3 regions of the Colwellia sp. 6M3 genome follow, and region 3 is predicted to be linked to each of the others. Evidence: predicted binding sites of a transcription regulator. Region 3 holds the regulator's gene; each other region holds the start of a gene.
What was found. Region 3 encodes MetJ, which represses methionine synthesis genes. Its sites were predicted from a motif close to TAGACGTCTAGACGTCTA; they were not measured.
Positions count from the first base shown of each region.

Region 1: the regulator MetJ is predicted to act here: its motif matches at 9,029-9,046, upstream of serA (phosphoglycerate dehydrogenase).
Region 2: the regulator MetJ is predicted to act here: its motif matches at 3,525-3,542, upstream of msrA (peptide-methionine (S)-S-oxide reductase MsrA).

Region 1 covers NZ_JACGWF010000055.1:946-12,724, reverse strand. The annotation lists gene H4J50_RS12430 (flagellar motor protein MotB) at 1-778, shown strand, start outside; gene H4J50_RS12425 (ParA family protein) at 791-1,567, shown strand; gene H4J50_RS12420 (chemotaxis protein CheW) at 1,572-2,456, shown strand; gene H4J50_RS12415 (chemotaxis protein CheW) at 2,544-3,038, shown strand; gene H4J50_RS12410 (DUF2802 domain-containing protein) at 3,060-3,563, shown strand; gene H4J50_RS12405 (VacJ family lipoprotein) at 3,764-4,564, shown strand; gene H4J50_RS12400 (DUF6170 family protein) at 4,601-4,909, opposite strand; gene ribE (6,7-dimethyl-8-ribityllumazine synthase) at 5,136-5,600, shown strand; gene nusB (transcription antitermination factor NusB) at 5,613-6,029, shown strand; gene thiL (thiamine-phosphate kinase) at 6,048-7,019, shown strand; gene H4J50_RS12380 (phosphatidylglycerophosphatase A) at 7,022-7,492, shown strand; gene serA (phosphoglycerate dehydrogenase) at 7,747-8,976, opposite strand; gene rpiA (ribose-5-phosphate isomerase RpiA) at 9,086-9,742, opposite strand; gene H4J50_RS12365 (5-formyltetrahydrofolate cyclo-ligase) at 9,898-10,533, opposite strand; gene H4J50_RS12360 (peptide MFS transporter) at 10,880-11,779, opposite strand, start outside.
Region 2 covers NZ_JACGWF010000004.1:47,699-59,477, reverse strand. The annotation lists gene modC (molybdenum ABC transporter ATP-binding protein) at 1-864, shown strand, start outside; gene H4J50_RS01870 (HesA/MoeB/ThiF family protein) at 857-1,609, shown strand; gene H4J50_RS01865 (DUF3820 family protein) at 1,652-1,873, opposite strand; gene H4J50_RS01860 (DUF3083 family protein) at 2,030-3,151, shown strand; gene msrA (peptide-methionine (S)-S-oxide reductase MsrA) at 3,597-4,157, shown strand; gene H4J50_RS01850 (tetratricopeptide repeat protein) at 4,291-5,136, opposite strand; gene H4J50_RS01845 (HDOD domain-containing protein) at 5,447-6,607, shown strand; gene H4J50_RS01840 (acyl-CoA dehydrogenase family protein) at 6,746-7,900, opposite strand; gene H4J50_RS01835 (undecaprenyl-diphosphate phosphatase) at 8,092-8,889, opposite strand; gene folK (2-amino-4-hydroxy-6-hydroxymethyldihydropteridine diphosphokinase) at 8,895-9,401, opposite strand; gene folB (dihydroneopterin aldolase) at 9,401-9,772, opposite strand; gene plsY (glycerol-3-phosphate 1-O-acyltransferase PlsY) at 9,961-10,557, shown strand; gene tsaD (tRNA (adenosine(37)-N6)-threonylcarbamoyltransferase complex transferase subunit TsaD) at 10,572-11,621, opposite strand.
Region 3 covers NZ_JACGWF010000135.1:85-7,001, reverse strand. The annotation lists gene H4J50_RS17980 (TorF family putative porin) at 1-377, shown strand, start outside; gene metL (bifunctional aspartate kinase/homoserine dehydrogenase II) at 545-3,052, opposite strand; gene metB (cystathionine gamma-synthase) at 3,163-4,320, opposite strand; gene metJ (met regulon transcriptional regulator MetJ) at 4,551-4,895, shown strand; gene H4J50_RS17960 (VOC family protein) at 4,987-5,406, opposite strand; gene H4J50_RS17955 (malic enzyme-like NAD(P)-binding protein) at 5,619-6,860, opposite strand.

The sequences.
Region 1 (11,779 bases), on a different contig from region 3:
TGATGACATTTTACCTGTTAACAGTGCTAAAACTAAAAAACGTTTATACGGTAATGGAATATTAATTGACGCTGGACCTGAACTTGTAACCGGTGAAGTAACCTTATCAAACGTCTCAGATGCTCAAGTAGGGACGACATTAACTTCTCTAGAGAAAGACCTACATGAAGCTTTATACGAGTTAGTTGAATCTGGCTACGCACAATTACAAATTGACGGTGACTGGTTAGAAATCGAATTAAACAGCGGCTTGCTGTTCCCTAGTGGTTCATCTTCGCCAACTAATGCCGCTAAAGATATATTACTCGTTATTCATCAAGTTATTGCTGATGCGAGTAACTATATTCGGGTGCGGGGCTATACTGATAATCAAGCAATTGAAACAGAAATATTCTCTTCTAATTGGGAGTTATCAGTATTTAGAGCAACCGCTATTTTAAGAGTTTTAGAAGAGTTAACCTTAAACCCTGCCCGAATGGCGATAGAAGGGTATGGTCAATATTACCCAAGTGGTGACAATGCTACAGCCACTGGAAGAGCAAAAAACCGTCGTGTTGTTATTGCTATTTCTAAGTATGGTCTCGAAAAAGCCAATTTATTGGCGACACCAACTATTTCAGTACAAGACGTAGAAGCGATAAAAAACATTAATACTGATGATGTTGATGATGAAATTCGTATTATTAGGCTGGAAAATGGTGGTATTCGTATTACAACAAGAGCGGAGACTAATAACCCTGAAGTCACTAACCCGCCGGAAAATAAAGATGATGAATAATAGGAATTACACTTGGTAGTTTGGACAGTTGCAAATCAAAAAGGCGGGGTAGGCAAAACAACTACCACTATCGCCTTGGCTGGATTATTAGCAGAACAAGGCCATCGTGTTCTGCTTGTTGATACCGACCCGCATGCATCATTAAGTTATTATTTTGGTATTGAGTCGGAAGACTTGGAACTGAGTGTGTATGACTTGTTTATGCAAGTAGCGAGCAAAGAGCAAATAATGCAAAGCCTTTGTCCATCGAGTTATGACAATATTGATATATTGCCGGCAACCATGGGGTTAGCAACACTTGATCGCGCACTTGGTAATAAAGGCGGTATGGGCTTAGTACTTAAAAAAGCTTTACGTGCAATTGATAGCGAATATGACTATGTATTAATCGATTGTCCTCCTGTGTTAGGGGTACTTATGGTTAATGCCTTAGCCGCCAGTGATAGAATTATTGTTCCGGTTCAAACCGAGTTTCTAGCGCTAAAGGGTTTAGATCGTATGATGAAAACGTTAGATATTATGCAAGCGCAGCAGCCCTCAGGCTTTAAATATACTATTGTGCCTACTATGTTTGATAAACGCACAAAAGCGTCGATATTAACTTATCAAAAACTGCTAACATTATATGGTGAAGATGTTTGGTCGGCAGTCATTCCGATCGATACTAATTTTAGAAATGCCAGTAACGCTCAAAAAGTGCCTTCTGACTATGCTGCGAAATCTCGTGGTGTCATAGCTTATCGAGATTTATTAACCTATTTAGTTAACTTAACTACACAGAGTAAGTAAGCCCATGTCAAAGTCTTTAGCTGCTAGTAAAAAATTAATGCAAAGCTATTTGTCAGAATTGCTTACAGAAGAAGTGGAGCCACAACCAGCGCGGCAAGTTAAAGAAAAAGCTACGTTACCCGTTAAAGAAAAACAAGCACAGCCACTTGAGAGCTTACTTAATAATGCCAATTTATTGCAAGTTGCAGCACAAGAAGAGGCTAAACCACTAAGCTCAGCAAAGGCGGCCAATAAAAGTTTACTTGAAAAAACGCAGGTTGAAACTAAAGCTTCAGAAGATATAGACGTTGAGCCCATTTCGTCAAAGAATAAGTCGTCAGAAATACAGTCGAAAACAATCACTAATGAACCCACATTAGCAGCGGTTAAAGCTAATGTTAATGAAATTAAAACACGTAAAAGCTTAGGGGGCTTTGCTGACAGTAAACCGCTGAGTTATCGTCAAGGTGACTTTCAGGCTATGTTTTTCGAAGTTGCTGGATTAATTATCGCTGTGCCATTAGTTGAATTAGGCGGTATACACAGCAATAATAAAACTACGCCACTTATGGGTAAGCCTGATTGGTTTAAAGGCGTTATGCTGCATAGAGAAGAAAAAATTAACGTGGTTGATACTGCGCTTTGGGTAATGCCAGAAAAATGCGACCAAGCACTACTTTCAGCACTTAATTATCAATACATTATTATGCTTAATAATTCAGAATGGGGCTTATCGGCTGAAAAGTTGGTTGATACGGTAACGCTTAAGCAAGAAGATGTTAAATGGTTAGATACCCCAAACAAGCGTCCTTGGCTTGCCGGATTAGTTAAAAATCGTATGTGCGCACTGTTAGATGTTGATTCCTTAATTAAGTTATTGGAAAAAGGCGCAAATATAACGCAAATATAAAGTAAGATTAATTGATGAATTTAATCTTGCCAGTATACTTAGTGCATAAGTACTTTAGTAAAACAGAAATTTAAAGAGGTCAGCAGAATGTCTGATGAAAGACGCAATGCAAGTGAACGTGTAGACATTAATGATGAAGTACTACAATGGGTAACCTTCAAACTTGGTAGCGAAACCTACGGTATTAACGTAATGCAAGTACAAGAAGTATTGCGCTACACCGAAATAGCACCAGTGCCAGGCGCACCTATGTATGTTATGGGTATTATAAATCTTCGTGGTAATGTTGTAACCGTTATTGATACCCGAGCAAGGTTTGGGCTTGAATCTGCTGAAATAACAGATAATACGCGTATTGTGATCATTGAAGCGGATACCCAAGTCATTGGCATTTTAGTTGATAGTGTTGCCGAAGTGGTTTACTTACGAGCATCAGAAATAGATGTAGCGCCTAATGTAGGTAACGATGAAAGTGCGAAGTTTATTCAAGGTGTTTCTAACCGAGAAGGTGAACTACTTATTTTAGTCGATTTAAATAAACTGCTGTCTGATGACGAATGGGATGAATTAAAACAATTCTAACGATAGCTCATAAGCCTGCTAATGCAGGCTTTAATTTCTAGTGAAGCCAATAGTCTTATGGAAAATATTCCTGCTAACCTGATAAGTTTAATCGCATTTGCCATTGTGATGCTTGTTGCCATGTTGTTATTGGCGCTTAAAAATCGCTTTTCTCAGCAAATTCAGAATTTGCAGCAACAGGTACAAAGCCAAGAAATACAGCTGATAGAATTACAAAATCTGCTTGCGAGTAATCAGTCGGCATTAGAAGCTACCCAACAACAATGTAATGACACCCAGTTAGAAAATGAACAAGTTAGCAAACAACTAGAGCACCGTATAAAAGTGGCTCAAGAGCAATTTAGTGCTCAAGCTGAGACCATAGAAAAACTTCTCCATCAACAACCAGAAGATAAGCTATACACACGCGCTCAAAAATTGGTTGAACTTGGCGCAGACATCGCTGAAATTATGCGTGAATGCGAAATACCTAGAGCAGAAGCTGAAATGTTACTGTCGATACATCGCCAAAAAGTAGCTAAGTAGCTAAGTACTTAGTTACTTTGTACTTGTCTTCTACATCAACTCACACTGCTGTGCTTATTTACTGGTTATTGTCAGTTGCGATTAAATTTACATTTTTAAATGAAAATTTTAATGTTGTCGTGATAAACTCAAGCCTTTAAAAATATTTCTATTTTAACCGTTATTAATTTTACTATCGGTTAGCTAACAAGGATCCTGTAGTGAACAGATCAAAAAAAGTTGCTTTGAACAAGAAGGCGACATTTAATTTCCAGATTTTGTTAATGATAATATTTACTTTATTTTTAACCGCATGTTCGACAACACCCTCGTCAGAACAATCCGTATCTGATCCAAAAGATCCGCTCGAAGCCATAAACCGTCCTTTTTGGACCTTCACATGGGATTATGCCGATAAGTATGTTTTCAAACCTGCTTCTCAAGGTTATGTGGAATATATGCCAACGGATTTACGTTCAGGTGTTTACAACATGGCGCTGAACTTGAACGAACCTTCAACTATCATCAATCATTTGTTACAAGCAAAGTTCACCGAGGCGGCTAAATCAACGGGTCGTTTTGTTTTAAACTCGACCATAGGGTTATTAGGGTTTTTCGACCCAGCAAGTGATTTTGGCTGGAATCGCAAAGAAGAAGAATTTGGTGAAGTACTCGGCAGTTACGGAGTTGGCGACGGACCATTTTTAATGGTACCCGCATTAGGTCCTTCGTCGGTACGTGAAGAAGTGGGTGACTTTGTTGATAGCTATTACTGGCCACTTGCCATTATCGATTTTTGGCCTAACTTGTTGCGTGCAGGTATTATTGGTTTGGAAGCTAGAGCTTCGTTTGCAGATCAAGAAGGCATTCTAAAAGATGCAATAGACCCGTACGAGTTTGTTAAAAATGCCTATTTCCAAAATATGGAATTTAAAGTTCACGATGGTAATCCGCCTATCGAAGTGGACCAAGCAGAAGAAGAAAATATTGACGCTTACCTAGAAGAGCTAGAAGGAATGTAGTTTTATCTATAGTAAAATAAAGAAGAAAAAAGCGAACTAATGTTCGCTTTTTTTGTATTGGGCAATTGCTTTATCAAGATGTTTTTGTGCGAAATACAACATTATAGGTCTTAATAAGGCAAAGTAGGCTATTAACACAACGGCCACCGATGCTGCTAATGCAAAGCCTTGTAAATTAGCAATAAACAGAAATGGTGGTATCAATAACGATAACTTAATAATGTTTAGTATAAATTTTTCAGGTGCAGACATTTTAGCCTGTGCCAAGCTTAAAATAGCTTGTCGCTGATGTAAGCTAAATTCATGCAAGGCCGGTATTTTATTTGAAGAAAAATAAATAGTCATAAAATTTTAATTATATGCACGTAAAGTATAGATATCACTATGATACAAAAATGGCGCTTAATGTGCCACGAGCAAATAAAATAGTTTAATCAGATTAAAGTGCTGCTACTCAAAGTGAAACAGCAAGTTTAGCGGTTTAATTTTGTATAAATTTGTCAAAACGAGTTCCTCAGTGGCGTGCAATTTGCTAGAATTGCCGAAATTTTTATCAGTAGGTGATTTTTAAATGAATGTCATAGAAGCTAACTTTGATGCAACCGGTAAGAAATTCGCCATTGTAGTCTCTCGTTTTAACAGTTTTGTTGTTGAAAGTTTACTTGAAGGTGCAGTAGATGCACTTAAACGCCATGGAAATGTTGCAGATAACGATATTACTGTTATTCGTGTTCCTGGTGCATATGAGCTGCCAGTAGCAGCTAAAAAAATCGCTGCGAAAGGCGGATTCGATGGCATTATTGCTATTGGCGCTGTTATCCGTGGTGGAACGCCTCATTTTGATTTTGTTGCAGGCGAGTGTAATAAAGGTTTAGCACAAGTAGCAATGGAATATACTTTACCCGTGGCATTTGGTGTTATTACTACAGATACTATTGAACAAGCTATTGATCGTGCTGGCCTGAAAGTAGGCAACAAAGGCGCTGAAGCAGCGTTAAGTGCATTAGAAATGGTTAATGTGCTCGATAAGTTATAACAGGATACTATTGTGAAACCAACACCTAGAAGAAAAGCCAGAGAATTGGCAGTACAAGCTGTCTACTCTTGGCAGCTAAGCCAAAATAACGTTTCTGAAATCGAATTAAATTTTTTGACTGAGAACAGTGCGCGTCGTTTCGACATTCCTTATTTTCAACAATTGTTTACTGGTGTAACAGCCAATGTTAGCAGTATTGATGATAACATAGCACCACATGTTGATCGCCCATTAGCGGATGTTGACCATGTTGAAAAAGCGGTTCTACGTGTTGCGGTATATGAACTAACTCAATGCTTAGATGTGCCTTATCGTGTCATTATCAACGAAGCCATTGAATTAGCAAAATCATTCGCTGCTGACGATAGTCATAAGTTTGTGAACGGTGTGTTAGACAAAGTCGTTAAGCTTGTTCGCCCGAACGAATAGTCAAAATTTGGTTGTAATATGAAAGAGTTTGAATTGATCAAGCGCTTCTTTAGTGAGCAAACGATTAAACGCAAGGATGTTGTACTCGGGATCGGAGATGACTGCGCCATAGTCAGCCCTTCTGAGCGTCAAAATATTGCAATTACCACAGATACCCTAGTTGCCGGCGTGCACTTTCCACATGAGACTAGCGCACGAGCTATCGGTCATAAATCGATAGCGGTAAACTTATCTGACCTAGCCGCCATGGGCGCTGAACCTACTTGGATTTCTCTGGCAATTACATTGCCAGAAGTTGATGTGAAGTGGGTAGAAGAATTTTGCCAAGGTGTGTTTGAGTTGTGCGAATTTTATAACGTGCAATTAGTGGGTGGAGACACCACACAAGGCCCTTTGAGCATTACACTTACTGCACAGGGTTTAGTACCAAAAGATAAGCACCTTACACGTGCAGGAGCCAAAGCCGGTGATTGGATATATGTCACGGGTGAAATAGGTGATGCAGCATTAGCGCTTAAACATATATTCAAAGAGGTGAATGTAGCCCCTGAATATAGAGAAAGTGTACAACGCAGCTTAGATTTTCCAACACCGAGAATTCTTGCCGGACAAGCACTTCGCGGGTACGCAAGTTCAGCAATCGATTTATCTGACGGTTTAATTGCAGATTTAGGCCATATTTGTAAAGCATCTAAAGTAGGCGCTAATATTGTTTTAGACGATTTACCTATTTCGAATGCTTTGCGTGACACTGTTGGTTTAGAAAAAGCGTATGAAATGACCTTAGCTGGTGGCGATGACTACGAACTGTTATTTACGGTTTCTGAAGATAACAAAGTAGGCATGGAAACAGCTTTAGCTAATACCAGTAACACGATTACCTGTATTGGTCAGATCAACCGTAGTGAAAAAATCACGACGACTCTAAACAGTAAACCTGTAACACTGCACGCTAAAAGTTTCGAACATTTCTCTCGCAACAAAGACTGAATATGACAAAATCTACGGCAAACTTTCGTCTATCAAATCCTGTGCATTTTCTGGCATTGGGCTTTGGTAGTGGTTTAGCACCTAAAGCACCGGGCACTTTTGGTACTTTAGCGGCAGTACCATTGTTTTTATTGATGGCACCGTTAAGTAATCCAATTTATTTGTCGTTGTTAATTGTTATGAGTATCGCCGGAATTTACATTTGTGGTAAAGCTGCCGAAGATGCTGGCGTGCCTGATCATGGCGCGATAGTTTGGGACGAATTTGTAGGCTTGTTGATCACCATGTTTTTAATGCCAGTAACTTGGCAAACGCTACTGATAGGTTTCGTGTTATTTCGATTTTTTGATATTTTAAAGCCATGGCCCATCTCTTATATCGATAAAAACTGTCATGGTGGCTTTGGTATTATGCTTGACGATATTGTCGCAGGTATTGCCGCTTGGGCCTGTATGATGGTTATTTTCTACTAAAGTTAAAACTTTCCCCTTCAATTATTCTTATCAGTGCGTATTTTTGTAGTTAAGCCTATAACTTGGCTTGTCATTCGGTTTATAAGTCGAACATTGTTCGATGCTAGTAAAATCACACCCTAAGCTCTAATCTTCAAAAAGCATATTGTCTAACCGCACACATTGCTAAAAAAAAACCAAAGCTTATAGGCTTTGGCTTTTACGATTTAGTATTCACATGCACATGCATATTCACATTAATATTAGCGATAGAGCTAGTTTAAAAGTCTAACTCTAATTGTCGCTTCAATTTGTTTTAACTCTTTTAACGCTAACTCGCGACTTTCAACTTCAATATCAATAACTACATAACCAATTTGGTCGGCAGTTTGTAAATACTGAGCAGCGATATTGATATTATGCTTGGCAAACATTTGGTTGATTTGTGTCAACACGCCTGGCTTATTGTGATGAATGTGCAATAAGCGGCTAGTACCAATGTGTCCAGGAAGTGATACTTCAGGGAAGTTAACCGCAGATAACGTAGAGCCATTATCTGAATATTTAGCCAGCTTGCTTGCTACTTCAAGACCAATGTTTTCTTGTGCTTCTTTAGTGCTACCACCAATATGAGGCGTTAAAATAACGTTGTCAAAAGCGCGCAATGGGCTAACAAATTCTTCATCGTTGCCTTTAGGTTCAATCGGGAATACATCAATGGCTGCACCGGCCACTTTTTTACTGCTTAAAGCCTCTGCTAACGCATCGATATCAACAACAGTGCCACGAGAAGCATTAATAAATATAACGCCGTCTTTCATCACTTCAAATTCTGCAGCGCCCATCATGTTTTTTGTTTGCGGTGTTTCAGGAACATGTAAGCTAATAACGTCGGCTTCTTTTAATAATGAAGTCATGGTAGGAGCTTGGCTGGCATTGCCTAAAGGTAGCTTAGTTTCGATATCAAAAAAGCGTACTCTCATACCTAACGTTTCTGCAAGTATGCCTAATTGCATGCCGATATGACCATAGCCAATAATACCTAAAGTTTTACCTCTAGCTTCAACTGAACCCGCGGCAGACTTATTCCAAACACCACGATGTGCTTGAGCACTTTTTTCAGGAATACCGCGCAATAATAATAACGTTTCACCTAACACTAACTCAGCAACAGAGCGGGTATTTGAAAATGGTGCGTTAAATACCGGAATACCTAATGATTGTGCTGCCGCTTTATCGACCTGGTTTGTACCAATACAAAAACAACCAATAGCAACAAGCTTTTTAGCATGGCTTAACACTTTTGCGTTTAAATCTGTGCGAGAACGTATGCCAATAAAATGTACATTAGCAATTTTCTTAATAAGCTCAGCTTCAGAAAGTGAGGTTTTAATATATTCAATATTAGAATAGCCTTTATTCTTAAGCTCTTCCAAAGCGCTTTGATGAACGCCTTCTAAAAGTAATATTTTAATTTTGTCTTTCGCTAATGAATTATTGCTCATGGTTGTTAATCTTCTCTGGATCAAAAATTTACTTATTTTAAACTTAATTAAATAAGCGTTTAGATGGCTAGATACCTAAACTATCATATAGGGCATAAACTCTAAAGTGTTATTTTACTATTTTTGCACCGTCTGGTGTGCCGATAATTAATACGTCGGCAGGACGATTAGCGAACAAGCCATTAGTAACGACTCCTGCGATAGCATTAATACTATTCTCTAACGCTTTAGGGTCGAGTATTTCTAAATTATGCACATCAAGGATCACATTACCATTGTCAGTAACAACGCCTTGACGATATTCAGGATCGCCACCTAACTTAACTAACTCTCTGGCAACATAACTACGTGCCATAGGAATCACTTCAACAGGCAATGGAAACCGACCTAGCATAGGCACTTGTTTCGTATCATCAGCAATACACACGAAGGTCTTAGCAACTGCAGCAACTATTTTCTCGCGGGTTAGGGCAGCACCACCACCTTTAATCATATGCATATGAGGATTAATTTCATCAGCACCATCAACATAAACATCAATACCATCAACGTTATTAAGATCAAATACTTCAATGCCGTATGATTTCAAGCGCTCAGTTGAGCCGTCAGAGCTAGACACTGCGCCGATAATGCTCCCTTTAATAGTCGCAAGCGCGTCTATGAAGTGGTTAACTGTTGAGCCCGTACCTACACCAACAATCGTATCCGCTTTGATATAGTCTAGGGCTTTTATTGCTGCCGCTTTTTTCATTTCATCTTGAGTCATAATTAGCCTGTATTTAAATAAGTTAGAAGTTATTAACTGTCAGTTGTTAGTAAAATATAGTGCCCAGTTCAATAAAGTTTAAAATAATCATTATGACAACTGAAGGCTAACTACAATTGCCACTATTATAACAACAGTATTAACTAAGTTAGCGTTTATTTATGTATGTCGAATTTATATTGTCTAGTCGGAGTTACTATTTCTGGTAGCGGAATATCCCAGAGCTGAGAGGGAATTGCGTCTATTAATTGAATGTCATGTGCCAGACCAATAGGGTAGGGCTTAGTTAACTTTCTTTCGTACGCATTTTTCTCTTCATCCACATAGCGATAGTGCTTAAACCAAGCTGATAAGGTTCTATCGTAAAACCCGCCTCCCATACCTAAGCGATTACCTGTTAGGTCAAAAGCCACTAGTGGGGTGAAAATAATATCGATATCGTTGATACTTTTAATTAGTCGAACGTCAAGTTTAGGCTCTAAAATTCCGTACTTATTTGATTGCATTTCACTATTTTGATGATAATGCAGAAATAATAAATTCCCAGGACTAAAGGGATGAATAACAGGTAAATAAATATTTTTATTTTGCTGCCAGCACCAGTGTATAAATAACATAGGGTCAAGTTCACCATCGTTTGCTAAATAAACGGCAATATTTTTAGCTGTTAGCACATCGGTTCTTTGTGTTAATTGGGTGAGTAAATCACCTGATAATTCTTTTTGATCAATATGACTGAGGTTTTGGCGTTTGGTCCTGATCAATTGTCTTATTTGATTTCGTGTGGTCATAATTAATCGCGTTTTTCTTAAGTTAAACTGATACGGCGTCAAAATAATAGGCTAAAGCACAACGTACAAGAAACAGCTGCAAAAGGAAATAGCCCCTTATGGGTATATTGTTACAACTCGGAATTAATTACTTATATTTACTGATGCTTTTAGGTGTTTTAAATAGTTTTATTAAGATGAAATTTCGGATTAGCGTGTGTTATCTGTTCAGTTAATTAGGGGCTGCATCGTCACGAAAATGAGGGCAGTGCTAAAACGACGATAATAAATTTAAAGTGCATTTTTTTCAGACAAAAAAATAGCCAACAAATTGTTGGCTATTTTTAAGCATTATTATTGAGAAAAACTATGCTGTAGTGGTTGTACCGTTGTTTCCTGCGTTCGGTGCTGTTGAATCATCTTCTTCTGTTTTAAGCGCTTCCCAGAATCTTGATTTCAAACCTACAAGCAAAATTACAATACCAATACCAATACTAAATAGGCTGATTTGGATATATAACGCTGGAATTTGTTCAACGTTATTAGGATCATAATTACCCGCAAGTAAGCCAGAAATAATATTACCAATTGAATAAGTTAAAACAAACACACCCATCATTTGGCCGGCAAATCTTCTTGGCGATAATTTACTTACAGCACTTAGCGCGATTGGGCTTAAACATAATTCACCAACCGTGTGAAGGAAGTAAGTTGTTATTAACCAACCTGGAGCTACTTGTAAGCCACTTGCCGCATATTGTGCTGCAAAAAACATAACAATAAATCCACTCGCCATAATAATTAAACCAGCAGCACATTTAATGCCGTATGCAGGTGTAACCATTCTTTGGCCTAACTTAATCCAAAATGCAGCGAAAAAAGGTGAAAGCAAAACGATAAACATTGAGTTTGAGAACTGAAACCATGCTGTTGGTATTTCAAAAGAACCTATCATACGGTCAGTATAATCACGTGCGAATAAGTTCATTGAAGACCCTGCTTGTTCAAAGCCAGACCAGAAACAGGCAGAAGCAATACAAATTAATAATAGTGCCCAAAGTTTTTTCTTTTCGTTACCTGTTAAATCACTACAAAAGTAAATAACTGCATAATAAACAACAAAAATTAAAGTAAATGCTATGGCAACATATTGCGCTGTGGCAATAGGGTCTATAACGATAACACCTTGAAATGTTAATACTGTAACAATAGCAATGGCAACGAGTGAGGCAACAATAATGGTCCAACTATTACGTTGGCCTTTTGC
Region 2 (11,779 bases), on a different contig from region 3:
CCACATTTAAACGTTTATGAGAACTTAGCTTATGGCGCTAAGCGACTTAAAAACCGTAAATTAACCATTGAAGAAGTTTTGACATTAACCCAGTTAACGCAATTACAACACCACAGTGTTACGCAACTTTCTGGCGGTGAAAAACAAAGAGTGTCAATTGCTCGAGCTTTATTAGCAGAGCCTAAATTACTATTATTAGACGAACCTTTTAGTGCCTTAGACAAAACGACTAAATCGCAAATGCTGACTTTTTTAAAAACCATTCAACAACAACTTCAATTACCCATGCTATATGTCAGTCACAGTTTGAGTGAATTACAGAGTATTGCCGAGCAATTAGTCGTAGTGTCAGCAGGAAAAATTAGCCAAGTAGCCCCTATTCATCAAGCAATCCACGACTTAAATAGCCGCGGTGAATCTAGTCCTAAAACAAGCTTGTCGTTAGCTATTGCTGAGCATTTGCCTGATTACGGCCTAACTCGCCTTTTACTACCCGCAACACAGAACGATAAACACAGCATATATTTACCGCTACTTGCGCAAAGTATCGAGCAAAAAAGTGAACAAAGCTTAATAGGCCAACAACTGCGCTGTATCATCTATGCAAGAGATATTAGTATCTGCCTAACAGCGCCTGAGCACAGTTCAATTGTTAATCATTTACCTGCAACAATTACCGCTATTCAACACAATAAAACCAATGCGTTAATTACATTAGAATGTGCTGAACAAGCCTTTTATGCGCAAATTAGTTTATGGTCAGCAACTCGAATGGCGCTATCGGAAAAAATGGCGGTATACATTCAGTTTAAAGCCAATGCTGTACATAGTTATCATTATACAGGGCCAATTCCCCATGCTTAGTGCAAACGAACAATTACGTTTTAGTCGTCAAACTATGTTAAAAGGTATTGGCGAGCAAGGTCAGCAAGCCCTAAAAAATGCCAGTGTTTTAATTATTGGTGTTGGCGGTTTGGGTAACCCAGTAAGTGTTTATTTAAACGCTGCAGGCATTGGTAATATCTATCTGGCTGATGGTGACAGTATTGACATTAGTAACCTACACCGACAAATACTGTTTGATGAAAACGACATTGGCAAAAATAAAGCCGACAATGCCGCCGAAAAACTACAGCAACTTAATAGCAGTAATAACATTGAAGTGCTCGATGAAATGCTCGACGCTGAGTTAGCCGACTACTATTTCCCCCTTGTCGACTTAGTGCTTGATTGTACTGATAACATCACTACGCGTTATTTAATCAATCAAAAATGTATTGAACATAAAAAGCCGTTAATTATTGGCGCAGCAACCGGTTTTGACGGACAACATATGTTTGTAAATCCAAACATACCCGACAGTGCATGTTATCAATGCTTATTTCCAGCCGACAAAAAAGCACCTGATAATAATTGTCAAACTTTAGGGATATTAGGACCAATTCTCGCCATTATCGGCGGTATGCAAGCCTTGCAAGCCATTAAGTTTTTAACCGGCCATACGGTCGCAACCAATCAATTAAATATTTTCGATGGCTTGAATAATTCATGGCAACAATTTACCTTAACAAAACAGAAAAAATGCCCCGTTTGCTCAACAAAAAATTAATACCGCGATTTTTTGTATTTAAATTTACTATAATTTAATCGCTTAACTTCGCAATAAGGGTCTTAACATATCTTCTAAGCCATTAAGTTTTACTTCATAAATAAGTGCCAACTGCTCGCCAAGTTTTCCTTCAGGTAAACCCTTAGCATGAAACCAAACCAAATATGGCTCAGGTAATTGTAGTAACTTTCGGCCGCTGTACTTTCCGAATGGCATGATCTGATTTATTGCAGCAACTAGCTCTGCTTTATCCTCTATCGACATATATTTCGTCTGCTCAAGCGAGCCTCCAAATGTTATTTACTATTTCAGTTTCGCTGATTCATTGACATAAAAATGTCACATCTACGGCTTATAATCCAACTCATATTTAATGAATCGGTATCAATGTGGTACCTAAAATTGAGACAAGGAATTGTGATGTCAATAGTTAGGAAACGTAACGCTGCAGCAAAAGCTTATATACCGGCAAGTTCGCGCGACAATCAGTATATCTTGGCTGAATTTGCTTTAACAGATCAACTGCTTGCAGAGTTACCCATACAAATAGCTAAAGATGGCAGCAGCAATTATTATGACTGTTATCAAACGCTAGCGAAAATATTATTTACCCTAAGTAACGAAAGCGAGATTAAAAACAGCATACTGGTCGCCAACAATAAATTGGTCAGAGTGCGTTATAGCCAAGAAATGCATCAATGGCAAACAAAGCAGCAAATCATCTTCTATTACGATCCAAATCAGCATGTATTACAAAACTCCTTCTTTGATGCCAATATTAGAACAAAAAAAATAACCTTAGTATTTTTAGCGTCAGGAACAGATATCAGGCTTGGTGCTGCCGCTTTTCATCAACGCGTAAAAGCTTTACTGAAAAAATTTGCTCAGCAAATAAAACTCCCGCTCAAAGAAATACGTATGCGCGACCACCAACACTTAACCTATGACATTTTTGCTAAAAACAAAGGCTGCAATACAAGTACGGCACATAAATTCAGGCCTATCGGCCAAAGGTATGCAAGTGAAAATGTTGCTCTAGCTGAAAATACAGCGTCTATCACTTATGCCATTATCGACTTAACACTCGATCATAGAATTTCTCAATTAGTAGATATTGATCCCACAGCCAAAGATCCCTACAACCCAATATACACTTACTTAACCGATACTTTTTCTTTAGTCGCAAAACGTTTTAACTTAAATAATGGCGCCCTGATTGCGAACGGATTAGTCCCTATTGTGCGACACAGTTTGCATGATTTAGTATCCAAAGTTGGAGAATTGCAAATGTTAGGCTACAACCCAAACCAAAGTCCTTGTGGCATTGTTAGCCGATGGCAAGCAGCTGAATTGGTTGATAATGTACAGTTTGTCTTTGTTGCCCATTCTGAGAATGGTGAAGAGCAAAACTATGCGAAATTTGTTAATCAAATAGAGCAAGCCATGCGCCTATTAGCTACAGAATTAGAGCTTCCCACTGAAAAAGATGAATTAACCTTACGCTTTCATCAACATGTTGCTTTTAACTTAACCTCAGATTAGCCCCTTTGTGGTGTATGTAATGAGCCTAGTGTTTATTAAAAAGCACTAGGCCAACTTCAACAGCACTTTACTTTGACTCGTTTTTTAAATCAGACTTACTTTTTAATTAGACTTTTTTAATCAGTGACGAAGGCATTAAATTGCCAGAGTATTTTCACCTTCTCTCTTAAAACACGCAACGAAACTTTGTGATTTAATATGCTAATCATAAAGCTTATTACTCCCTATTTTTTTATGAATATCTCTCACTTCAATACTTTATTAAGTAACTTATCAATTATCCTATTTTTTAGCGGCTAGTATTTAAAATTAGTGAATAAAACATATAGACATCTAAACGTCTGAGTGCTATCTTTTACAAAAGTTAAATATATAGACGTCTAAACGTCTCATGTATTAACAAAATGATTTATTTCACCAAGAAAATTTTCCGAGGATTAGATAAATGAGCATCGAAACAATAACATTAGGCGCAGGCTGTTTTTGGTGTATTGAAAATATTTTTGCTCGCATAAAAGGCGTTGATTTAGTAAAAAGTGGTTATGCCGATGGCGACATTATCAATCCAAGCTATGAGCAGGTTTGCAGCGGTACTAGTAATCACGCAGAAGTGGTGCAAATCAACTTTTATCCAGAGCTATTAAGTGTAGAGCAAATTTTAACGGTATTTTTTGCTATACATGATCCTACAACGATCAATCGCCAAGGTGATGACATTGGTAGTCAATATCGCTCAACTATTTTGTTCCATAACCCAGTTCAGCAAGAAATAGCGATAGCGCGAATTGCTGAGTTAACTGATGAAAAAGCCTTTGATCAACCTATAGTTACCTCTGTAAAAGCCGCCAATAATTTTTATAGTGCAGAAAGTTACCATCAAGACTATTTTACTAACAACCCTGAAAACAAATACTGCCAGTTAGTGGTTGCGAAAAAGATACAAAAATTTTTACATGAGTTTTCTTATTTATTAAAAGATGAAAACTTAATAGCTCAAGCGAGTTAATAGCAACGACTTTACAAATTACGCCCCCTCTTTAGCAAACATGATGAATAAAAAAACGCATAACAATAAATTGTTATGCGTTTTTTTGAGCATTATTAACTTTATTTACCTAACTTAAATAAACACCTGAGTGTTAATACATTAAGGTGTATAGCTTACGTCTGTATTTTGTTGCTAGCGCATCACCATCTGGCAATGATTTCAGCACATCTAACAATAAATCTTTACTGGTCATATCTGCGCCATCTTTTTGTACTAATAAAAACAGTATCGACAACGCTTCATCATTACGATTAACTTGGCTGTATTGCGCAGCTAGTTTTTGCTGTAATTCAATATTATCCGGATCGTTTTGTAATTGTTGCTCAAGCGCTTGAATTTCAGGAGAATCTGCCGCTTGATTCGCAAGCTCCAACTTCGCCACTAACGATTTATAATCGCTATCTTGATCAATCATTTTTATGCTATTGAGCAAAATTTCTGCTTCTTCGACTTTACCTGTTTGAATATAAACATTGGCCAATACTAACTTAATATCAGCGCGTTCATTGTCGAGTTGGTAAGCTTGGCTAATAACAGGCAATGCCTCAGCAATTTTATTTTCTGCTACTAACTCATTTGCTTGAGCTAATAAAGAGTCTTGCTCTTTTGGTAAATATTTCGCCAAAAATTCACTAATACTTTCATCAGTTTGTGGTCCAGTCAACCCATCAAGCGGTTGACCGTCTTGTACTAAAATAGCGGTGGGTAAACCTTGAATACCAAACTGTTGAGCAATTTGCCCTTGAGTTTCACAGTCAACCGTTGCATACAAAATAGTATCGCCAACATGGGTTAATGCTATAGCTAATTTATCTCGCAATTCAACACTTTCTGGTATTTGCTGAGCCCAAAAATCAACCAGTACAAGTTTAGTTTTTGATTCTTCGAGAATAACTTGCTGAAAATTTTCTAAGGTAATCGCAATAGAATTTGCCATTAATGCAGTTCCAATAATAAAGACATATATTTTTAAGTGGGGTCAAACCCTAAAGATGCAAGCAAATGTGCTAAATATTTATTGTAAGCACAGACTATAAATAAGTGCGCGTAACAGCTGTATGATTAAAACCTAAGTTTATAAGTTTTATCATGCGGCTCTACACTTGCTCTTAAACTATTTTAAACAGCTTAGCTAATAATGTTATCGAGGTTACCGCAAAGTCAAATAAGTGACGTGTATTACATTTGACCTTAATACTTAATAAGTTCATAATTTATAGGAATTTTATTATTAAATAAGCCGTAAAATGTCATTAGAAATGTTTGTTATAGTTATCGTCATTGTTACCTCTCTTTTATGGTATTTAAAACGAGGAAAAGGCAATAGAAGAATTAGTCGCACTCAAAATATTGTCGCTAAACGAAGTCAATCACCAGCAGCTAACATACGTAGCATATCATCTCCCATTCAGATGCCAGTACGCCTTATTCCAGAGGAAAATAGTGGGGTAAATAACTTAGCGCATAATTCAAATGACTTTTTGAATTTTACATTACTGCCTTTTGATATTCTTAATCGTAAGCAGCAACAAAATATTAATGAAATGAGTCAATGCTGCCGCCAGCCAAACCCCTTATTGTTAAGTTTAACCAAAAGCGAGCTTGAAGCTAAAGAGCTAATCACTCTGATCAAATCAGATGCAGAAATGACTGCCAAAATACTTAACACGGTTAACTCCTCACTTTTTTCTTTGCAACAACCCATTGAAAGTATTCATCATGCTATTGTATTTATGGGCGCAACCGCAGTAAGAAATATCGCTATACAATTTATTTTACAACAAAGTTTGTCATTCAAAGACGAAGCGCAAGCGGCTGCTTATAAGAAAATATGGGTCTCAAGCTATCTCGCAAGTTCTTTAGTATTTTTACTCGCTAAACATTTAGACAAAGAGAATGCCGCTGAATTATCTACCTTGTGCCTGCTAATGAGCTTGGGCGATATGACAATGCTCTCTTACAAGCCATCAATAGCCAGTACTTACTTAAATCAAACGTCATTGTTTGAAAGAGTACAAAATGGACAAATAACATTAGATGTAAACTCATCGGTAATAGGTAAGGCTTTAGCAGAGCAATGGCAATTGCCCAAGTCGATTGTTGACGGAATTGGTAACAGCCTAATCCCTTTAGTGAATAACAAACTCATCAGTGCTATGCCGCTTGAAGAAGCTCAAAATACTTTGCTTTGCTATTTATCTTGTCGACTAGGTGATTTAATTGCATTTGAAGAGGTTAGAGATATTTTTCAGAGTGAAAACAATGGTCTTGATGCATTAAGCAGCGTAGATTTCATGTATGTGCAAACAAATATAGAACAGCTAGGTCTAGAAAAAATTAGCCAATTATTCCAAGATCCAAGCTTTGTAAATAAAGCTAAGCGACTCATTGCTCAAATTGGCGCTTAGGTCTTATAATTTTTACTCATTCAGTTTTGTATATTAGTTTTATATTCAGTTATTATCTAACGCTCTTTCCCACGCTTAGTTTTCAAGCGTTGTAGGCAGGTTCAGAGCGTTTAACTTTTATTCAGCAGCGACAATAATTTAAACGTTTTGCAATAATTCGCGGGCTATAATCACTTTCTGAATTTCACTGGTACCTTCATATATCGAAGTTACACGCACATCACGCGCCATACGCTCAAGTGGGTATTCTTTTACATAACCTGCCCCACCCATTAACTGTAAAGCATCGTAACAGGCTTTATTGGCATTTTCTGTAGCAAATAATTTCGCCATTGACGCTGCCATACCAAAGGGCTGACCTTGGTCTTTAGTATATGCCGCTTGCATCAGTAACAATCGCGCAGCTTCCATTTCGGTATAGCGCTCTGCTAACTTCCACTGTAACCCTTGAAAGTTTGAAAGTGATTGACCAAATTGCTTACGATCTACAATATACGCTTTCGCATAATCGAGCGCGGCAAGTCCCACACCTAATGCTAATGAACCAATACCAATTCTACCACCTGCAAGCTCTCCAACAGCGACGCCAAAACCTTTATTTTCTGCGCCCATCATCGCCGATGCAGGCACACGACAATTATTAAAGTGCACTTCATTGGTCGGTGATGCTTTTTGTCCCATCTTTTCTTCTGCTTTGCCAATGGTGATACCGTCGGTGCTCGCTTCAACGATAAAACACGAAATACCTTTACCTTTTTTAGCGGCAGGATCGGTAACCGCCCAAACAACAAAAACATCAGCAAACGAACCACTGGTTATATAAAGCTTACTGCCATTAATAATATAGTCATCGCCATCTTTAACCGCTTGTGTTTTCATGCCCGCAGGGTCTGATCCTGCCGTAGCTTCAGTTAAACAAAAACCACCGGCGCGATATTCACCGCTACAAATTTTTGGCAAATATTTATTTTTCTGTTCTTCATTACCTACCGCTTGAATAACTTCTGCCACCATATTGGTTACCGATGTTGTTACCGCGGTTGAGGCACAAGCACGTGCTATTTCAGTAATGGCTAAGCTAAAAGCGACGGTTCCTGCTTCAACACCACCATATTCAGCTTTGATATTTAGCCCCATAAAACCTAACTCATTAAGTTTAGCTAAGTTTTTCAAAAACAATGCTTGATCCGTTGTTTCATCAAGCTTTGCTGCTACAGGTGCTAATTCACTATCGGCAAACTTTCTTGCCATATCTTGAATCATTATTTGTTCTTCAGTTAAAGACAAATCCATCAAAATTCTCACTTGTTATTAGTTTAATATTAGACTCTACTTTTTAAAGCTAGCGTTAATATTAATAAGACTAATGTAATAATACGTTTGCTATAGCTACAAAGTTTAGATTAGTTCTAATGCACTACTTTATAGATTTATAGCAAAAACGCGCCAAAGCGCGTTTTTTATTTATCATATTGTAACAACGTTTACAGTACAAACCAAAGCAGACCAGCACCCAAAACTAAGCGATAGATTACAAATGGCATCATGCCTATTTTATTCACCATGATAAGGAAATAATGAATACACGCATATGCACTCACAAATGCTAAAGCACTCCCTAACCCCATAGCTGCCCAATCAACACTACCAGCTTCTAGAATTAGCTTTAGAGTTAAATAGCTACCTGCCATGGCAATCGCAGGAATTGATAATAGAAAAGAAAAGCGCGCTGCATTTTCACGGCTTAAGCCTAACATTAAGCCGATAGTCATAGTGATACCCGAGCGAGATGTACCTGGAATTAAAGCGATTGCTTGAGCCAAACCAATAAGCATAGCGCCTTTAAAACCTAAATTTTCAATGGTTTTATTTTGTTTAGCTTTAAAGTCTGCAAAGCCAAGTAAAAAACCAAACAATAATGTAGTAGCCGCAATCACAAGAGCACTGCGTAAGTGTTCTTCAATGAAGTCTTTACCCAATAACCCAAACAAGCCTGCTGGAATAGTGGCAAATATAATCCACCAAGCTAACTTGCCATCAAAATTATCTCGTTCGCCTTTCAACGTACCAAACCAAGCAACAGCCATGCTGCCAACTTCTTTTCGAAAATAAAGCACTACCGCTAATAAAGTACCAACATGTACAGCAACATCAAATGCTAAGCCTTGATCTTTCCAGCCTAAAACAGCTGACGGTAGAATTAAGTGTGCTGAACTAGAAATAGGTAAAAACTCGGTTAAACCTTGGATTAACGCTAAAATAAAAACTTCTACTGTACTCATAAAACTTATATTCCCTTATTTTTTTCGGCCCAAACTAAAGGCACTACTTTTAACTGTTGAAGACTTTTATCGTATTGCTGCCATAACTCACGATAACACTGCCCAATAATAGGGTGAACTAGCTGCCCCGCGATTTCCGCCAGTGGCCATAATACGAAGGCATTTTTATTGATTTCTTCACGAGGTATTTGTGCAGGCGCATTAGCAATAACATTATCATAAAGTAATAAGTCTAAATCTAACGTACGCGGACTAAACTTTTTAGCGTCTTGGCTTCGGCCATTAGCAAACTCTATTTTGCGTAATATCGCGGCAACCTCATCTAAGCTGTACTGTGTTTCAACACCAACGACCATATTGTAAAATGCTTTTCCGGCAAAACCAACAGCTTCACTTTCAAATAACGAAGACAGTGTAAGTACACCAAAAGTATCGCTTAGAGCATTAAGTCCTTGTTCTATATGATGTTGGCGGTTAATGTTACTGCCAAGTGAAATATAAATTTCAGCCATTACATTATTTGATCAAGTTTCTGTGAAACACGCTCTATCTCAACACCTACTGTAGTGGCATTATGCACGGCATTTGGTTTCATTAATTTTAATCGTAACCAAGGAATTTGATAATTAGCGATAAGAAACTCAGCAATTCGTTCGGCAAGCGTTTCAATTAAATCAACGGGATTAGCGTTCGCGAACTCGACTATTGCTTCAGAGATTGCGGCATAATCAAGTGTTTTAGATAATTCGTCATTTTTTGCAGCTTCAGCCGTATTCCAACCCATCGCTAAATCTATAACAAGTGTTTGTTTAATTTCTTTTTCCCATGCGTAAAAACCAATGGTTGTTTGAAAGGTTAACCCTTCAATATAGACTTTATCCACACTCAAACCTTATTTATCTAATGGCGTTTCATGAGATAGTACAAACAATCGCCATAACTTACTTTACAAAATAAATGGCGAGTTTACCTGTGCAGGTCTAGAAAAACTAGTAAACAACACGCTACAATGACAAAAAGATAAAAAGAGTTGGCTATTTTTACCGCTTACTTTGAAAGGAACTGAATATCATTAGTTTACTTGTTACATTTTTAATGGTTGTTATGGCCTACCTAGTAGGTTCAATTTCGAGTGCCATTTTACTTTGTAAACTTTTGAGCTTACCCGACCCTCGAACTTCCGGTTCCAAAAACCCTGGCGCAACTAACGTTCTACGTATTAGCAATAAGTATGTCGCGGCCTCTGTGCTAATTTTTGACATACTAAAAGGAACTTTACCAGTATGGGGCGGCTACTTTCTAGGCTTAGATCCTGTATATTTGGGAATCATTGCTGTTGCCGCTTGCTTAGGGCACATGTATCCGATATTTTTTAATTTCGAAGGTGGTAAAGCGGTGGCGACTGCCTTTGGTGTGTTGTTACCTATTGGTTTGGATTTAGGTGGCTTGCTTATATTAACATGGCTAATTGTCGCTAAAACCACGCGTTATTCAAGCTTAGCTGCCATTGTGACCGTATCAATGGCACCCTTATACACTTGGTTATTAAAACCTATTTATGTCTTTCCTGTTTTAATGTTATCTGCGCTGATTATATTTCGACATAAAGAAAATATAATCAGACTTATACAGGGTTCAGAATCAAAAATATCTTTTACTAAAAAATAATATCGTCAGTCCGATTAAATTGGCTCTAACGTATCGAGCGGCCAACGCGGAGTTGCTTTAAACGTTAAGTCAGTATCAACACCCGATTTTAAACGTTGTAAACCTGCGTAAGCGATCATCGCACCATTATCAGTACAAAACTCTGGTCTAGGGTAAAAAACTTCTCCCCCTAACTTTTTCGTTATCTCTGACAACTTTTCTCTTAAAGCGCTATTTGCACTGACACCACCAGCAATAACTAAGCGATTTAAATCACATTGTTTTAATGCCCGTTTGCATTTAATTGCTAACGTATCAACTACAGCTTCTTGAAAGGCATAAGCAATATCAGCTTGGGTTTGCGCTTTTTGCTCAGGTGTTAACGGTTCTTTTTCTTCTTTGCGAATAGTATTTGCTGCTGAAGTTTTTAATCCGCTGAAGCTAAAATCTAATCCAGGCCTATCAGTCATTGGTCGTGGAAATTTATAACGACCTTTGCGTCCACTTTCTGCCATTTTAGCTAATACAGGGCCTCCTGGATAATCCAGCCCAAGCAATTTAGCTGTTTTATCAAAAGCTTCGCCTGCTGCGTCATCCACAGATTCCCCCAATAACTCATAATGACCAATACCGTCAACACGCACTAACATGGTGTGACCGCCCGACACTAATAAGGCGACAAAGGGAAACTCAGGAACATTTTCTTCCAACATCGGCGCTAATAAATGCCCTTCCATATGATGAACAGGAACAGCAGGTAAATCCCAACCATAAGCCAAGCTTCGACCTATTGAACAACCAACTAATAAAGCCCCCACTAAACCTGGCCCTGCTGTATAAGCAACACCATCTAAATCAGCTGGCGTTAAATTAGCGTCTGCCAATACTTGTTTTATTAATGGAATAGTTTTGCGAACGTGATCGCGTGATGCTAATTCTGGCACTACTCCACCATAATCTGCATGAACCGCAATTTGACTATAAAGCCTATGCGCAACTATACCCTCAGGTAAATTGCCTTCACCGTCATCATAAATTGCAATACCGGTTTCATCACAAGAGGTTTCAATCCCTAAAATTCGCATAGTTTTACTTTACCTAGAATTGTTTCATCAACATTAGAAGCCGACTGAAAGTTAATTAAAAAATCAGTCGTTATATAGCCGCTGATTTTACCTATGCACTTAGCAACTTTCAATTTATAGCGTATAAAAGATACCTTAATAATGAATATCGCCCAAAA
Region 3 (6,917 bases):
AGCTAGACAGTGGTCTAGGCTATAGCGTTGGTTTTACTTCATACCAATACACGGGTGATTTTGATACCTCATATAACGAAATCAACTTAGGTTTAAGCTACGATATGTTCTCACTGACTTATAACGTCGGTGAGTGGGAAGTTGAAAATGGTCCAGATCAAGACTACGACTTCTTATCGGCTACTGTTGAGCATGAAGGTTTTTATGCTATTTACGGTACTTGGGGTAAAGACTTTGATGGTGATTACATCGAAGTAGGTTACGGTACTGAAGTTTCAGGTTTCGATGTTGGTATTGCTATTGTATCTAACTCAAAAGAATTAGCCGGCTCTACAAGTGACGAAAACCTAGTATTTAGCATAGGTAAATCTTTTTAATACATAGTTAACAGCAACTATAATTAGATGTATCAATAAAATATTGATTGGTTGAGTTAAAGCCAATCAATATTTTTTTATCGCTAACAATTTTTTAATGAGTCAAAATTAAAATACTTAGTCTAGACCTCTAATTTAAGTCTTTAATTTAAACCTCAATTTAAACCTCAATTTAAACCTTTGATCTTAACTTGCTGATGACGATGGTTTAATTGTTGGCAAATAGTAACCAAATCGGCATGAATGCCACCAGCGGTTACATCACGACCTGCACCTGGACCACGAATAATCAACGCATTTTCCTGATACCATTCACTCTTAATTTGAAATACGTTATCGCACGGTGTTAACTGCGAGAAGGCATCTGTTTCACTCAACTCTTCCAAACTCACCTTTGCAACAACCTGACCATTGTCGCTTATAAACCTTGCTACATAACGAATAACACAAGCTTTCTCTTGTGCCTGTTTTAAGCGCGATAAAAACATCTCGTCAAGCTCAGCTGTTCGTGTAAGAAACTCGGTTAATGAGATATCACGCAGCGGTTCTGGTACTAAGCTTTGGCAGTCGATATCTGTTAACGATAACTCAAAGCCAGCAGCACGCGCGAGTATTAAAAGTTTACGTTGAACATCTCTACCTGATAAATCTTCTCGAGGATCTGGCTCTGTAATACCTTGTGATAACGCATCATTAAGCAGCGTTGAAAATGGTGTCAAACCATCGTAATACTGAAATAGCCAAGATAACGTGCCAGAAAATATGCCAGAAATTTCTGAAATTTTGTCACCACTATTAAGTAGCTCTTTAATAGTTGAATTAATAGGTAAGCCTGCACCAACCGTCGTATTTCCAAGCCAAATACTGTTGTTTTTATCTGCAGTTGTCAGTAATTGTCGATAGTTTTCTGTACTTGAAGAAGCAGCCCATTTATTCGCACCAATGACATGTATGCCACGGTTAAAAAACTCTTGGTACAAGTGGCTGAAAGCTTCACTAGGTGTAATATCAACAATAATCAATTCATCGTATGGGTGACTGGTTAACCACGCTAATAATTGTTCACTATCATATTGCTGTGCTTGTTGTTGATAATGTTCAAGCGCATTGGCTACATCTATACCATCGGTATTTATTAACGCTTTACTGGCGCCAACCAAGCCAACTAAATGAACATTTTCTAAGCCTGAAACACGTGCAATTTGTTTAGGTAACATGGTTAAAAAGCGTTGACCAATATTGCCTAAACCAGCAACTACCAATGCTATGTTTTTAGCGTCTTTTGTCATATCTGCATGAACATTATTGAGCACTTCACTCGAGCAAATCTCAGGTAATATCGCAATATAACTATGCTCATTAAAAGAATGTAAAAAATGTAAAGTGGGCTGATGTTTTAGCGCTCTTTTAAACCTAGCGCGCATATCTCCTTGCTTTGCCACGCTATGACCCACAATAGCTATAATCGCCACTGGTTTAAAGGTTACTTCTGTGTCATGGCTTGCTAGCCACTGGCTAACCGACTTTTGTTGTGCCTGTGGTACAACTATGTAGCCTTCGTCAAGGTTATAACAAACCGGTGAAAATTCACTGGCCGCTAACTCACCTGACTTGGCTAAAAAACTAGCAGACTTTGCTAATATTAAATCGTTTAAACTGGTCACCGAAAGCTCTTGCTTTGCTATTTGACCAAACTTGCCTATTTCACTACCGCTAATATCAGGTGCAAAGCTGCTCGCAACATGTAGGTGGGTATTATGATTGGTTAATGGTTGTAAGGTTTTTGCATGTAAAACAGGATTACCCAAACGACCAAGTTCATTAGCTACAGCATTAGGCAAACGGTGTAGTTTTCTCGCTGAAGGTACAATGCGAGGATCGGCGCTATAAATACCATCAACATCAGTCCAAAGCGTAACATTTCTCGCTTGTGACAATGCTGCCATTATTGTGGCCGAATAATCACTACCGTTACGCCCCAATGTACACGTTTGCTGTTGTTTATTACGTGCGATGTAGCCTGTTACAATCACTAATTTATTCTGTTGGCGAAGCGCAGAGAATGCAGTTTCACTTACGCTATAGTCAATGGTGCAATTTTTTTCATCTTGAAGTAGCAAGAAATCCCTCGCATCTAACATATAACTTGGGCAAACACTTTCGCTTAATACCGCTGACAATAAACGTGCTGACCATACTTCACCAAAGGCTAATAAGTCATTTTGATAACTTATAGGGTCATTGATTAATTTTTTTGTGCTGTCTGCAATTTCATCACTTAATAAACCATTAAGTCTGACAGCACTGCTGGTATTTAAAAGCTCATCAATTAATGTGGCTTGCACAGTATTTAAATCAGCAAGCGCGGCAAGTAATTGCTCACGTAACGTTACTAATTCATTATTTTCTTTATTGTATTCAGCACTTAGCAAAGTCGCATCTTTTAGTTCAACAGCTCGCTGATAGATATCAAACAATGCATCTGTAGTACTACCGTTGGCAGATACCACTACAATGTCGTTTATCTGGCAATGCTGACGAATAATATCCACTACACGTTCAATACATGCACTGGTGGCTAAGCTACTGCCTCCGAATTTATGCACATTACTAGCAATTTTTACCAATTTATTATTTGCCAAATTAGGCGTTTCCGCTACATTAGGATCAATCATTTTATTACCGCAGGCTGACTGATATTGTCACACCACTTTTAAATTATTTTTAATACGCTTATATCAAGGTCGACCAAATACACGGATTGGCCAACTTTTGAATAACGGATTTAGGCTTGGCTTGCATCAAGTGCTTGCGAAAGGTCATCGATCATATCTTCGATATCTTCAATACCCACAGAAAGTCGTATTAATGACTGAGTTATACCAGCAGCCAATTGTGCTTCAATCTCCATACCCGCGTGAGTCATGGTGGATGGATGACTGATCAAGCTTTCAACACCACCTAATGATTGAGCAAGGGTGAAAAACTTTAATTTATCGAACAATACTTTCACCGCTTCAACGCCCCCTTTAATCTCAAAGCTCATCATAGCGCCAAAATCATATTGCTGCTTTTTAGCTAATTCATGTTGTGGGTGATCGCTCAAGCCTGGAAAATATACTCGTTCTACCGCTGAATGCTGTTGCAAAAACGCTGCGACAGCATTAGCGTTAATTTGATGTTGTTTCATCCGAATAGGTAAGGTCTTTAAGCCACGTAAAGCTAAGTAACTGTCGAATGCTGAGCCTGTTATGCCGATACAGTTTGCCCACCAAGCAAGCTCTTCACCTAATGCTTGTTCTTTGGCAACTAAAACGCCGCCAACGACATCACTATGACCGTTGATATATTTAGTTGTTGAGTGAAAAACAATATCAGCGCCTAACAAGAGTGGTTGCTGTAACGCTGGTGATAAAAAGGTGTTATCAACAGCGACTAAAGCGCCTACGTTATGGGCTTGTATGGTTATCGCGGCAATGTCGACCAAACGTAAAAGTGGATTACTAGGAGACTCAAGTAAGACTAACTTAGGTTTTTTGGCAAGCGCTTCGCTTAATGCCGTTTGATCGTTTTGATCAACAACCACTAATTTAAATTGACCACGTTTGGCCAGGTGCGTAAATAATCGAAAACTGCCCCCGTAACAATCATGAGGGATCACTACTGTGTCTTCGGTATTAAGCAACTGGCAAATAAGATGAACGGCTGACATACCTGTACTAGTGACAATACCAACCGCACCTTGTTCCAATTCAGCAATAGCACGGGCAAATGTTGCGCGTGTTGGATTACCCGTACGTGAATAGTCAAACTGACGCTTTTCATTGAAACCTTTCAATGCATAGGTACTTGAAAGATGAAGAGCTGGAATAACAGCGCCATGGTGTTGGTCACTGTTTATACCGGCTCGAACAGCGGTAGTGGCTATTTTTTTCTCGCTCATGTGAACTCCAGATTGGATATTTTCTATATAGATGTTTGGACGTCTATCAATCTAAACGCTTTAAAGTGTGCGGTCAAGAACTTTAGACATCTAAACTTCTACACATTCGTTATTGACTCACGCCCCACAACCAGTAAAATCAGCTAGTAAGATAAAACTTATCGCAAACTGGTACACCAGAACAGCAATTTCTAAGTTTATCGCAATTAATTAAGCATAGAGGAATATTCATGGCAGAGTGGAATGGCGAGTATATTAACCCTTACGCCGAACACGGCAAAAAAAGTGAGCAAGTAAAAAAAATAACCGTGTCTATCCCTTTACGTGTGTTAAAAGTACTAACTGATGAACGTACACGCCGACAAGTAAATAACTTGCGCCATGCAACCAACAGTGAACTATTATGTGAAGCGTTTTTACACGCATTTACTGGCCAACCGTTACCTGACGATAGTGATTTGGCTAAAGACAACACACAAAAATTACCAGCAAGTGTTCGCAGAGCGTTAGAAGCACAAGGTGTAACTGACTTTAGTGAATACGAAACTGACATGGAAGAAGAAACAGAAGATTAATGGGATATAAACTATTAGGTTTATAAATGACAAAAGGCGCTTAAAGCGCCTTTTTTTATTATCTGAAGTATTTACTAGTGAAATTCATTTTTTAAATATACCAAGTTGCATCATTCAATTGCAGTAAATCCCACTTCGTTCCGTATAAGTCCTTAAACACGACTACTGTGCCATATTCCTCAACCCTTGGCTGTTCTGTAAACTCAACACCTTGGCTTTTCATGTATTCATAGTCTCGCCAAAAATCATTGGTTTGTAGAAATAAAAAAACTCGTCCGCCGGCCTGGTTACCAATTGATTGTTGCTGCTGCTCATTACTCGCTTTCGCCAATAATATATTAGTCCCTTCAGCGTTAGGAGGCGAAATTTGTACCCAGCGTTTCCCGCCGCCCAAGTCGGTATTTTCAATGAGTTCGAAGTTTAGCTTTTGGGTATAAAATTCAATTGCATCATCGTAATTTTCAACCACTAAGGCAATGTTAGATATGCGTTGTTTAATTGCTTTTGTCATATACTCTGCTCAACTGCCTTGCTTGTGAATTTACTCTGGAGTTTTTTTCAGCATACATATTATTCTAAAGTTGTTGATAAATAGTTTTCAAAAACCAAAGAAATCCATTGTCTGTATTTAATAAGCTTTTAAAATCAAAAAAGACGTCAATGTGACGCCTAATTTGTAGTGCCAATACCGACACCCTATCTTGCTTTTAGCTACCTAAATAACTAACCGTTATAGTTTTCAGGCATCTCTAGTGCTGCAACACCTGAATCAACGGCGGCTTGCGCAACTGCAATAGCTACAGCTGAACGTAAGCGCGAGTCCATTGGCTTAGGAATAATATAATCTTTACCGAAGCTTAAGCTTTCAGTACCACTAGCGGCAAGCACTTCAGCCGGCACGACTTCTTTCGCCAAGGTACGAATAGCATGCACAGCAGCTATTTTCATTTCGTCATTAATAGTTCGTGCGCGCACATCTAAAGCGCCACGGAAAATAAATGGGAAACAAAGTACGTTGTTTACTTGGTTAGGATAGTCTGAACGACCCGTAGCGATAATTAAATCATCGCGCGTTGCCAAAGCAAGTTCTGGTTTAATTTCAGGATCTGGGTTTGAACAAGCAAATATCACGGGGTTAGCAGCCATCAGCTTGACATGTTCTGCCGATAATACATTAGGGCCAGATACGCCAACGAATACGTCTGCACCATCAATAGCTTCTACTAAAGTACGTTTATCGGTATTATTAGCAAATAATTTTTTATATTCATTTAAATCGTCACGACGGGTATGAATAACGCCTTTCGTGTCGAGCATATAAATTTTTTCACGTTGTGCGCCACATTTAATCAACAACTCCATACAAGCAATTGCTGCCGCACCTGCGCCCATACAAACAATGTTAGCGTGTCGCAATTCTTTACCTTGAATTTCTAACGCGTTGATCATACCTGCTGCGGTGACAATAGCAGTGCCATGTTGGTCGTCGTGAAACACGGGTACTTTACAACGTTCAATTAACGCTTTTTCAATGACAAAACATTCAGGTGCTTTAATGTCTTCTAAGTTAATACCACCAAAGCTGTCAGCGATATTTGCTACTGTGCTAATAAAGTCCTCAACCGTTTTGTGTTTTACTTCAATATCAAAAGAATTAATACCAGCAAAACGTTTAAATAATAATGCTTTACCTTCCATCACCGGTTTAGCGGCCATTGGACCTAAGTTACCTAGACCTAAAATTGCCGTACCGTTAGTAATAACAGCAACCGTATTACCTTTACCGGTATATTTATAGACATCGTCAGGGTTCTCAGCAATAGCACGAACAGGTTCAGCAACACCAGGACTATAAGCGAGTGATAGATCTTGGCTGGTCTCAGCCGGGGTAGTTAATTCAACACTAATTTTACCTGGAGTTGGGTATTGGTGATAATCCAGTGCTTGTTGTCTAAGATCTGTCATGTTAATTCCTAATGTATGCGTCTGATGCGAGAGTCTATGGTTGTTTTTTTTTAGTAA